Regions from separate parts of the Catenibacterium sp. CAG:290 genome, predicted to be linked through region 2. Evidence: a T-box and tRNA genes for the amino acid it is inferred to sense, from the RefSeq annotation. Region 2 holds a T-box; the other holds one or more tRNA genes.
What was found. The T-box of region 2 lies ahead of lysS (lysine--tRNA ligase). A T-box ahead of a tRNA ligase gene usually reads a tRNA of that ligase, here a tRNA-Lys.
Positions count from the first base shown of each region.

Region 1: it has a tRNA-Lys gene. The T-box ahead of lysS (lysine--tRNA ligase) is inferred to sense a tRNA for this amino acid. The anticodon was not compared.

Region 1 covers NZ_FR898833.1:7,114-12,771, forward strand. The annotation lists gene QVO42_RS06840 (MATE family efflux transporter) at 1-155, opposite strand, end outside; gene QVO42_RS06845 (septation ring formation regulator EzrA) at 328-2,070, shown strand; gene QVO42_RS06850 (cysteine desulfurase family protein) at 2,120-3,256, shown strand; gene thiI (tRNA uracil 4-sulfurtransferase ThiI) at 3,261-4,457, shown strand; tRNA gene QVO42_RS06860 (tRNA-Lys) at 4,540-4,615, shown strand; tRNA gene QVO42_RS06865 (tRNA-Lys) at 4,670-4,745, shown strand; gene QVO42_RS06870 (HAD hydrolase-like protein) at 4,853-5,658, shown strand, end outside.
Region 2 covers NZ_FR898860.1:45,794-51,451, forward strand. The annotation lists gene QVO42_RS08865 (6-phospho-beta-glucosidase) at 1-253, shown strand, start outside; gene QVO42_RS08870 (ROK family protein) at 250-1,131, shown strand; gene QVO42_RS08875 (RDD family protein) at 1,149-1,793, shown strand; gene QVO42_RS08880 (MurR/RpiR family transcriptional regulator) at 1,825-2,553, shown strand; gene QVO42_RS08885 (YitT family protein) at 2,620-3,471, shown strand; T-box leader at 3,542-3,751, shown strand; gene lysS (lysine--tRNA ligase) at 3,790-5,274, shown strand; gene QVO42_RS08895 (hypothetical protein) at 5,446-5,586, opposite strand.

The DNA of each region.
Region 1 (5,658 bases), on a different contig from region 2:
GCTGCAAGAGCACCTGAACTTACAAAGTTTCCTACAACATAGGAGTCTACAGTATTATAGAGCTGTTGAAATAAATTCCCTACTAACATTGGAATAGAAAACCAGAGGATGGCTTTCCATATCTTTCCATTAATTAAATCTGTACTTTCATTCATCTTTTACCCTCCCTAAACAATACAATCATATTCCTATTTTTAAGAAAGAGTAAAGATTTTCATAAAAAGAAATATACATATGTGTATTTTTTAATAGTGTTTCACGATTCCATAATGAAATGACTTGGAAAATATGATAAAATTATATCGATATGTAAGAGAGGGATGTTTTATGGATTATATGAAGAATTTTATAGAATATGTAGGAGTAAAAAACTTAATAATATTTGGGGCTATTCTTGTTGCTTTGATTATTTTTATGATTGTATATCATTCAATTAAATTAAAGATATATCGTCAGGAAATATTGGACTTACAAAACCAAATCAATGGAATTAAAACGCTACCATTACAATATAGATTAGGTCGTGTACAGTCTATTGCGAAAAATATGCCAGAAGTGGCTGAAGAATATGAACAATTCACAAAAGATTTTGAAAAGATTACTGAATTCCAGAAGAATGAATTAGGTGTTCTTGTGAATGAAGTGGATGAATCTTTATTTTATGGAAAAACCCATGGCATAAAGAAGAAGCTTGCGTTGATTCATGAAATGACACAGCGTTATGATCATGACGCTAAAGACCTTCTTACACGTATTGAGAAGGTGACAGAAATAGAAAACATCCAGCGTGTAGAAATCATTAGAGTAAAAGGAAAATACCGTGAAGTAGGCAATGAGTATGAAAAGATTCGTGTTAAAGTAGAAGAATTTGTACCACATGCTTTAGAAATGTTTAAAGAATTAGATGATGATTTTGTGAAGCTTGAAACATTGATGAATAATCAGATGTTTGCGGATGCAAAGAATTTTACTGAAGAAATTGAAAATCGTATTGATAGTCTTCAAGAAAACTTAAAGGATCTTCCTTCTTATGTATATGTTGTATCTGACTTATTACCAAGTAAGATTGATAAGGTGGATGAATTGATTACTTCTTTAGAAGGTGATGAATATGCACTTGAAGAAATGAATATTGCAGCACGTCGTCAGGAAGTAGATGAACAGATGGAAGAATCTATTGCTCATGTAAAGAATGTTGATATCAAGGGTGCAGCAGAAGTACTTGAACCATTAACTGGATTAATTGAAGAATTAGTGATTGATTTAGGTAAAGAACTTGATTCTTATAAGCAGTTCAAGGAAAAGTGGAGAGAAAGTTATAATGAACTTCAGAGATTGACAGATGTTTATCAAAATACAATGAAAGAATATCGTCGTTTGATTACTGAATTTGTGATTGATGAAGAAGAAGTTGTAATCAGCAAGAAGTATGAAGAATTTAAACAGATTCAAAAGGATGCCAATGATTTGATTGAACAGATGGAATCTGGACATTTCGCTTATGCAAATATGTTGGAACATGTAGAAAATCTATATGATCGAATGATGCAGCATGATACATATCTAGAAGAGTTTGAAAAGCAGAAAGAAGATATTGAAACTAAGAATCAGAAAACAGAAGAACTCTTAGAAAATATCAATATTGTCTTATTAGAAATTAAGTCAGAAATCAAGAATGAACATCTTCCTTTAGTAAATGATTCTTATCGTGATTATATTGCGGATTCTTATAATAAAGTAGAAGAAATTAAACGTTTTAAATCTCATAAACCAGTTGTATTGAATGAATTATGTGCCAAGGTAGAAGGGGCAAGAGATGTGATTTATAAGCTTTATGATAATGTACATAATATGATTGTAACTGCAGGTATGGTCGAGGATGCGATTGTTTATGCGAATCGTTATCGTTCAATGTTCTTAGAAGTGAATACAGAACTTACAAAGGCTGAAGTCTTATTTAGAAATGGTGAATATCGTAATGCATTACAAGTTGCAGTAGATATTCTAGAAAGACTTGAACCAGGAAAATATGAAGAGCTTATTAAAAGGAAAGAAATTAAGTCCGCTTAGGGTGGACTTTTTTCTTTTATCTCGTTATTATTTAAAGCGAGGTGATTAGATGATTTATCTAGACTATGTAGCTACGACACCTCTTGATGAGGAAATACGCTCTACATATACAAAACTTTTAACAACTTATTTTGCGAATTCTGATTCTGCATATGCACCAGGTTATGAAGTAAGCCGTTTAATTGAGCAATCAAGAGCTCATATTGCGAAACTACTTCATGTCTCTCCTGATGAACTGATCTTTACATCATGTGCATCAGAATCCAACAATACAGCAATTAAAGGAACAGCTTTCCAATATATGAATAGAGGAAAGCATATTATTACAACAGCTTTTGAACATTCAAGTGTTGCCAATACATTTAAACAATTAGAGGAAGTGTTTGGCTTTGATGTAGATTATGTGTCTATTGATTCAAAGGGACATCTTGATTTAAAAGAATTAGAATCTTTAATAAGAGAAGATACAATTCTTGTTTCTACAATGTATGTGAATAATGAAGTAGGAACAATTAATCCTATTCATAAAATTGCATCTATTGTACATAAAAAGAATCCTAAGACTAAATATCATGTAGATATGGTACAGGCTTTAGGTAAACTTCCTATTACATTAGATGATATAGATTTAGCTACTTTCTCAGCTCATAAGGTATTTGGCTTAAAGGGAAGTGGATTACTTTATAAGAAGCGTACTGCAAGCATTGTGCCTCTTATTAATGGTGGTCAGCAGGAAAATGGCTTAAGAGGTGGTACAAGTAATGCATGCGTGGATATTGTACTCGCAAAGACAATGCGTAAAGCTATTGAATCACAAAAGAATCATTATGATTATGTAAAGTCACTTAATGACTATCTACGTGTACAATTAAGTGCGATGGACAATGTAGTGATTAACTCACCAGAAGATGCAAGTCCATTTATTTTAAACATTTCATGTCCACACTATAAACCAGAAGTTATTGTGCATGATTTAGAAACAAAAGGAATCTATATTTCTACTAAGAGTGCATGTTCAAGTAAAAAAGTAGAAATCTCTCATACCCTTGCTGCTATGCATTTAAATCCTCTTATTAGTTCAAGTGCATTAAGACTTTCATTCTCACATCTCACTACAAAAGAGGAATTAGATGCATTCCTAGATGCTTTAAAAGATACATTAAATAGAATTAAGAAACAGAGGTAATTAGATGAAACCAGATCATATCCTTGTCCGTTTTGGAGAATTAACTACAAAAGGAAAGAACCGTAAACTATTCATTAGAAAACTATTAAAGAATACAAAAGAAATACTTCATGACTATTCTGCCTTAGAATATGAATTAACATATGACCGTCTTTATATTTATTTAAATGAAGAAAATGCGGAAGAAGTAACAGATAAGTTAAAGACAATCTTTGGTATTCACAACTTCTCATTATGTTATAAGGTGGAACATGACTTAGAAAAAGCAAAAGAAGTTGTTACTTATATTATTGATCATGATGAAGGAAATACATTTAAGATTGATACAAAAAGACATGACAAATCATATCCTAAGACATCTATTGAGATGAATAAAGAAATTGCAGGCTATGTATTCCATCATACAACTAAAGAATTATCTGTTGATGTACATAACCCAGATATCTTAGTGCGTGTAGAATATAGAAAAGATGCGATTTATATTATGGATAATATGATTCCAGGTGCAGGAGGCTATCCAGTAGGTATTGGTGGTAAAGCTTTATTAATGCTTTCTGGTGGTATTGATTCACCTGTGGCAGGTTATCTCACTATGAAGCGTGGTGTAGATATTGAATGTATTCATTATGCTTCTCCACCTTATACAAATGAAATGGCGAGAGAAAAGGTATTAGATCTAGTCAATGTCTTAAAAGACTATACACATGGCTCTATTAAAGTACATATCGTGCCATTTACTGATCTTCAGTTATCTGTATATGATCATTGTGATGAATCTTATGCTATGACAGTGATGCGCCGTATGATGTATAGAATTGCGGAAGGTGTTGCAAAGAAGAATGATTGTTTGGCTATTGTAAATGGTGAAAGTATCGGACAGGTCGCATCTCAGACACTTGAATCTATGAATACAATCAATCAGGTGATTACTACTCCAGTTATTCGTCCAGTTGCATGTATGGATAAATTAGAAATCATTAAGATTGCGGAAAAGATTGGTACATATGATATCTCTATTAGACCATTTGAAGACTGCTGTACAATCTTTACACCACATAACCCAGCTACTAAACCTAAGGCTTATAAAGCAGAAGGCTATGAAGCAGAATGGGACTTTGCATCAGAAGTACAGAAGTGTATTGATCATACAGAAACAATTATCATAAACTCTAAATATAAGAACAATGATGACTTGTTTTAAAAAAAGTAAAAAAAGTTCATAAAGTAGTTGACGAAGTGTTCTTAATCGTGTAATATATAACTCGTCGGTTGAGGACACACCTCTCTCCGTAGCTCAGTTGGTAGAGCATCTGACTCTTAATCAGAGGGTCCACGGTTCGAGCCCGTGCGGGGAGACCATTTAAAATTTAACAGGATAAACCTGATATTCTTGATAGAAATATCAAGAACTATCTCTCCGTAGCTCAGTTGGTAGAGCATCTGACTCTTAATCAGAGGGTCCACGGTTCGAGCCCGTGCGGGGAGACCATTTAAAAACATTGCAGAACTTCGGTTCTGCTTTTTTATTGTATATGATAGCATATTATTTAGGAATTTGCTATAATGGAGGTTAGATTAGGGAAAGGGGTATTATTTATGAGAGAGGATACAGAATTAAAACTAGCAATCATAGAATTGGATGGATGTATATTCCCCCTAAACAGACTCCGCTATAATTTCTATAAGAACTTATGTAAAAAGAAAAATATTACTGTCACTCCTGAAGAGTTCTATCATGCTTTAGGTAATATGTATTCAATGTATGACACTCTTCCACTTGCGACGATGATTAATAGTCAGAAGCTTAATGCAACTGTAGAAAAAGATTTATATAATTATTTGAACATGAAGGGTTTATCACCAAAAGATGGTGTTGTTGAGTTATTTGAATACTTTCGTCAGAATAATATTCCAATTGCAGTTGTTTCTACTCATAAAACTAAAACAGCTATTAATTATCTAGAACTTGGATCTTTATATCGTAAGGTTGATTATGTTATTGGATGTGATACAGATATTAAAGCACTTCCTTCAGAAGAACTGCTTGCTTATATTGATAAAAGATTCCAGGTAACACCTAAAGATACATTAGTCATTACTTCTATGAATAGTATTCTTCATTCAGCTAATAATATTGGAATGAATACTATTTATTTAAATGATTTGGTAGAAGCAGGAGATGATGAAATCAGCTGTTCTTATCAGGTAGCCAATACAATGTATGAAGCATTGAATGATATTCTTTTTGGTCGTTATGAAGATTATAAGATCTTTGAGCCACTTCTTGGTATGGATAAAGAGATGTCTGTTGCTAAATTAAAGGCTTTATTCGCAAACTTGCAGGAAGTCTATAAGGATGACCCTGACTTATTAAAAATCATTAAATCTACTTATATATCTAA
Region 2 (5,658 bases):
CCGTATTGATTACCTTAAAGCGCATATCGAAGAAATGAAAAATGCAGTAGATATTGATGGTGTAGACTTATTAGGTTATACTGTTTGGGGATGTATTGACTGTGTTAGCTTTGGTACGGGTGAAATGAAGAAACGTTATGGTTTCATTTATGTAGATAAAGATAATGCAGGTCATGGAACACTTGCAAGAAGCAAGAAGGATTCCTTTGATTGGTATAAGAAAGTAATAGAAAGTAACGGAGAAAAATTATGAAAAAATACTTAGTTCTAGATGTTGGTGGCAGTGCTATTAAATATGCAGTAATGGATGCAGAAAAGAATATATATGAAAGAGGTAAGGTACCTACTCCCTTAGATTGCCTTGATTCATTTGTAAATAGCGTTCAATCTCTTTATAATACATATTCTGATGTATCTGGTATTGCGATGAGTATGCCAGGAAGAATTGATCCTAATAAGGGTTATTGTTACACTGGTGGTGCTTTAGCTTATAATCATGATATAAATATGGCAGAATTACTATCTGAGCGTTGTGGTGTAAGAGTCACAATTGGTAATGATGCAAAATGTGCCGCTAATGCAGAACTAGGTTTTGGTAGTCTTCGAGATATTCAGGACGGCGCTGTAGTGATTCTTGGCACAGCTATTGGTGGTGCTTTAATTAAGGATCATAAGGTATTAAGTGGATGTAGATTTGGTGCAGGTGAATTTTCTAATATCATCACTGATTACCATAAGCCATATGATGGTGATACATCTTGGTATGCAAGTAATGGAATCAATGGATTATTATTACATATCCAGGAAGCATTAGAAACAGAAGAACACTATACTGGTGAAGAAATCTTTGAAATGGCAAATAATGGAAATGAAGCTGTTTTAAAAGGATTAAATCAGTTCTGTTTAGAAACTGCAGTACAGATTTACAACATCAATCAGATCTTTGATTGTGAAAAAGTAGCCATTGGTGGAGGTATTAGTGCACAGCCATTACTATTAGAACTTATCAAAAAGAACTTTGATGAAATCTATAATTCATGTTATGCAAGCACATTACCACCAGAAATCGTAGTTTGTGAATATCGTAATGATGCGAACTTAATCGGTGCTTTATATCAGCACTTAAATTAATAAAGGAAGATGATAAGATGTGGAATAAATTAAGAAATGAACCTGTGAATAAAACAGGTTATATCAAAGGTATAATCGCTTATGGTATTGATTGGTATTTAGGAAGTGTCTTATCATCACTTCCTCTTATTCTGTTATATATGTCTCTTCATAAGGATGCTGTCTATATTCCTCAGCAGTTATCTATATTTAAGGGATATTATCAAGTGATTGCGGGTGTTCTTTCACTTTCAGTTGCATTTGTGTACTATGTAGTATTACCTATAATCTGGAAAGGACAGACTGTAGGTAAAAAACTATTAGGATTGAAGATTGTGAATGACAACTATCAAGAAGTGAATGTGAAACAACTGATCATCAGACAGGTTATTATGATCTTCTTAGTAGAAGGAAGTATTTATACATGTAGTAATATGCTTCATCAGTTAGTCAATGTATTAACTGGATACAATATTGCCTCTATCTGGAATAAAGTAGGACTCGTTATTACTATATTATCTGGAATACTAGTAATTGTCTTAAAGTCTAAGAAATCATTACATGATATTGTCTCACATACACTTGTTGTAGACATTAAGTCAGAAGACTACAAGAATATGTTGTTGAGTATTGAAAAGAAAAATAAGAAACAGAATAAGAAAATGAAAAAGAGATTTGCATAAAGTATGATAAAATACCTTTTGGAGGTATTTTATGGTTACGGTAGATCAAATGAATCAATTAAGTGATTTGGAATTAGATATTTACAACTACATCATTTCTCATCGTCATGAAGTGATTCATATGAAACTTAAAGATTTGTCTACAGATCTTCATGTATCTTCTTCTATGATTACAAGAGTAGCTAAGAAACTTGGTTATGAAGGATTCTTAGAATGGAAAGCAGAAATGAAACTGGATCAGGAAGATAAACCTATACAAAATAAACGTGCTTTAAATTATATTCTCGATTATTTTAATCGTGTAGACAATAAAGAGTTTGATGATCTTATTCATCAAGCTGCTGAAATAATTGTGAACAGTCATGAGGTGATCTGTTCTGGCATTGGTCTAAGTGATGCGATTGCGAAGTTTGCGTCTTCTTTATTTAATCGTAAGGGAAAACGTACAATGTATAGTGGAGACTTCAGTAGCCGTTTTAGGGGGATGTATGATCAAAATGACTGTGCTCTTTTCTTCACAGTTTCAGGAGAAACAAGAGAAATCATTGATCGTATCAAAGACTTAAAAAAATATGATATCAAAATCATTGTAGTCACAAATAATGCTTCTTCCTCAGCTGCGAAGATGTCTGATTTAGCTCTTACGTACTATATGCCAACTACCAAAAATAGTGACTTTTATAGTTCAGCAACACAGGTGCCTGTTCTCTATATCATTGAGTCTATTGCGAATCTATTTATAGAATATGGAATTTACTAAGAATGCTTGAAAGGCATTCTTTTATTTGTTTAAATGTTCTATGATATGAGAAGAAAGAGGGACGCTATGAGGGAAAATCTAGAAAAGTATGGCGAAGTCATTGCCGGAAGTATTTTATTATCTTTAGGAATCTGGTTGTTTGTAACACCTAATGGCTTAAACTTTGGAGGTGTAATTGGTACATCACAGATTATCGAAGTTTTTATAAGAAAACTTCTACCAATTCCTAAATCAATGAACATTGTAGGGATCATCAACTTCATGATTAATATTCCATTATTTATTATGGGATATAGAATCTTGAACAGAGAATTCTGTATTAAAACAGGTATGAGTGTTGTTGTACAGACTATTACATTATCTTTCTTACCTAACTTAACACATCCAATCATGCCCGATATGTTATCTAACTGTATCTTTGGGGCTATTATGTGTGGCGTTGGTGTAGGACTTGCCCTTAAAGGTAGTGGTAGTGCAGGTGGTATTGATATTGCGGGTGTATGCTTATCTAAGACTAAACCAGGATTCTCAGTAGGGAAGTTATCAATAAGTTTGAATGCAGTTATTTTAACTTGCTGTGCATTTATCTTTGATTTACAGACTACACTGTATTCTATTATTTTTGTATTGTATTTTATTAGTGACCATATCCACTATCAGAACATCAATGTGATCGCATTAATCTTCACTAAAGAAAAAGATATGAAGAATGTGATTATGGAAAAGACTGGTAGAGGTGTAACTTACTGGATGGGTAAGGGTGCTTATACAGAAAATGATCAATATATTCTCTATTGTGCAATCAATAAATATGAAGTGAAAACATTTAAGAAGATTGTACATGATATTGATCCACAGGCATTTGTGACTATTAGTGAGGATTCAGAAATCCTTGGTGGATTTGAAAAACGTCTATAGATAAATTAGATTGAATAAGGCTGACAAATTGACCTTGACAACATATTTATTTATTGTCTATAATACTTGAGTAAAAGCTATGAACAGAAGAGTAATATCAATGGAACGCAGAGAGAATTCCTGGCTGGTGTAAAGGAATGGGGAAGTTGATATGAATAAAGACTGGGAGCTGTATTTTGGATCTAACGTGATAAAATAACGTGTTGCCGCGTTAAGGCTTAATGAGGTCTACTTATGTAGATGAATAAGGGTGGTACCACGGTTAACTCTCGTCCCTAGCGGATGAGAGTTTTTATATTCTAAAGAAGGAGAACACACATGGAAGAAAGAAAGTTTACTGATCAGGAATTAGTAAGAAGACAGAAGTTACAGGAACTTAAAGATCTTGGAATTGATCCATTTGGACAGAGATTTGATGTGACTGCTTATACTTCAGACATTAGAAAGAACTATAGCGGTAAGACTGCAGAAGAATTAGAAGAAAGCAAACCAGCTGTAAGTATTGCAGGTCGTATTGTTGCAAAGAGAAGAAAAGGTAAAGTATGCTTTATGAACCTTCTTGATAGAGATGGAAAAATCCAGTTATATATCAAGAAAGATACTGTTGGTGAAGATGTTTATGAATTAGTTAAGAAGAGCGATTTAGGTGACATTATCGGTATTGATGGTGAAGTATTCATGACTCATACTGGTGAATTAACTGTAAGAGTAGAAAAGTATACACACCTTACTAAGGCTTTAAGACCTTTACCAGAAAAGTTCCATGGTTTAACAGATACTGAAGAACGTTTCAGAAGAAGATATGTTGATTTAATCATGAATGATGAAGCACGTAAAGTAGCCTTCATGAGACCTAAGATTGTTCGTTCAATCCAGCATTATTTAGATGACAAAGGTTATACTGAAGTAGAAACACCAATCATGAACTCTATTCTTGGTGGTGCTGCAGCTAAGCCTTTCATCACTCATTTCAATGCATTAGATAAAGATTTCTACTTAAGAATCGCAACAGAATTAAACCTTAAGAGATTAATCGTTGGTGGTATGGATGCCGTTTATGAAATCGGTCGTTTATTCAGAAATGAAGGTATGGACAGAACTCATAACCCAGAATTCACTACTATCGAAGTATATAAAGCATTCTCTGACCTTGAAGGTATGATGGACTTAACAGAAGGTATCATTGCGAATGCCGCAATGACTGTCAATGGTACTTATGATGTAGAATACAAAGGTCATTCTATTTCATTAGCACCTGGATTCAAGAGAATCTCTATGGTTGAAGCAATTAAAGAAAAGACTGGTGTTGACTTTGGTGAACAGAAGACTTTTGAAGAAGCTAATAAACTTGCTGAAGAACATGGTATTGAAGTAGAACCACACTTTGCATATGGTCATATTGTCAATGCATTCTTTGAAAAGTATGTAGAAGAAACAATTGTGGAACCAACATTCGTATATGGTCATCCAATTGAAATCTCTCCACTCGCAAAGAAGAACTTACAGGATCCTCGTTTCACTCAGAGATTCGAATTATTCATCTGTGGTAACGAATATGCAAATGCATTCACAGAATTAAATGATCCAGATGATCAGTATGAAAGATTCGCAAATCAGTTAAAAGAAAAAGAATTAGGTAACGATGAAGCCAACGAAATGGATATGGACTATGTAGAAGCCCTTGAATACGGTCTTCCACCAACTGGTGGTATGGGTATGGGTATTGATAGATTAGTTATGTTATTAACTGGTCAGGAAACTATCCGTGAAGTTATCTTATTCCCACATATGAAGAATAAATAAGTACTATTAAAGGTATATGGATAAATTGAGCCATATACTTTTTTTGTTCTTAACAGTTCTTTTGAAAATGTGATGGAATGAAAATTAGAAATATGAAGGAATAAAAGTGAAAATATGAAGGAATGAAAACCGGAAATGTGATGGAATGAAAAAAAGAGGGCTTAACCCCTCTTATAAAACCTTCTTCACAAATATCTTATTGAATATACTTCTTGTAAATTCATCATCATTCATCTTATTCTCTAAGTACTGATCAAAGTTCTTCTTATTCTCTTTTACTTGTTCAAAATGTGGATAATTCTCTTTAATCATCTTTCTAGTAGTAGTGTATGTACTTCCACTAAAGTTATACTGAATAGATTGTACATTGTCAATTAAAGAGAA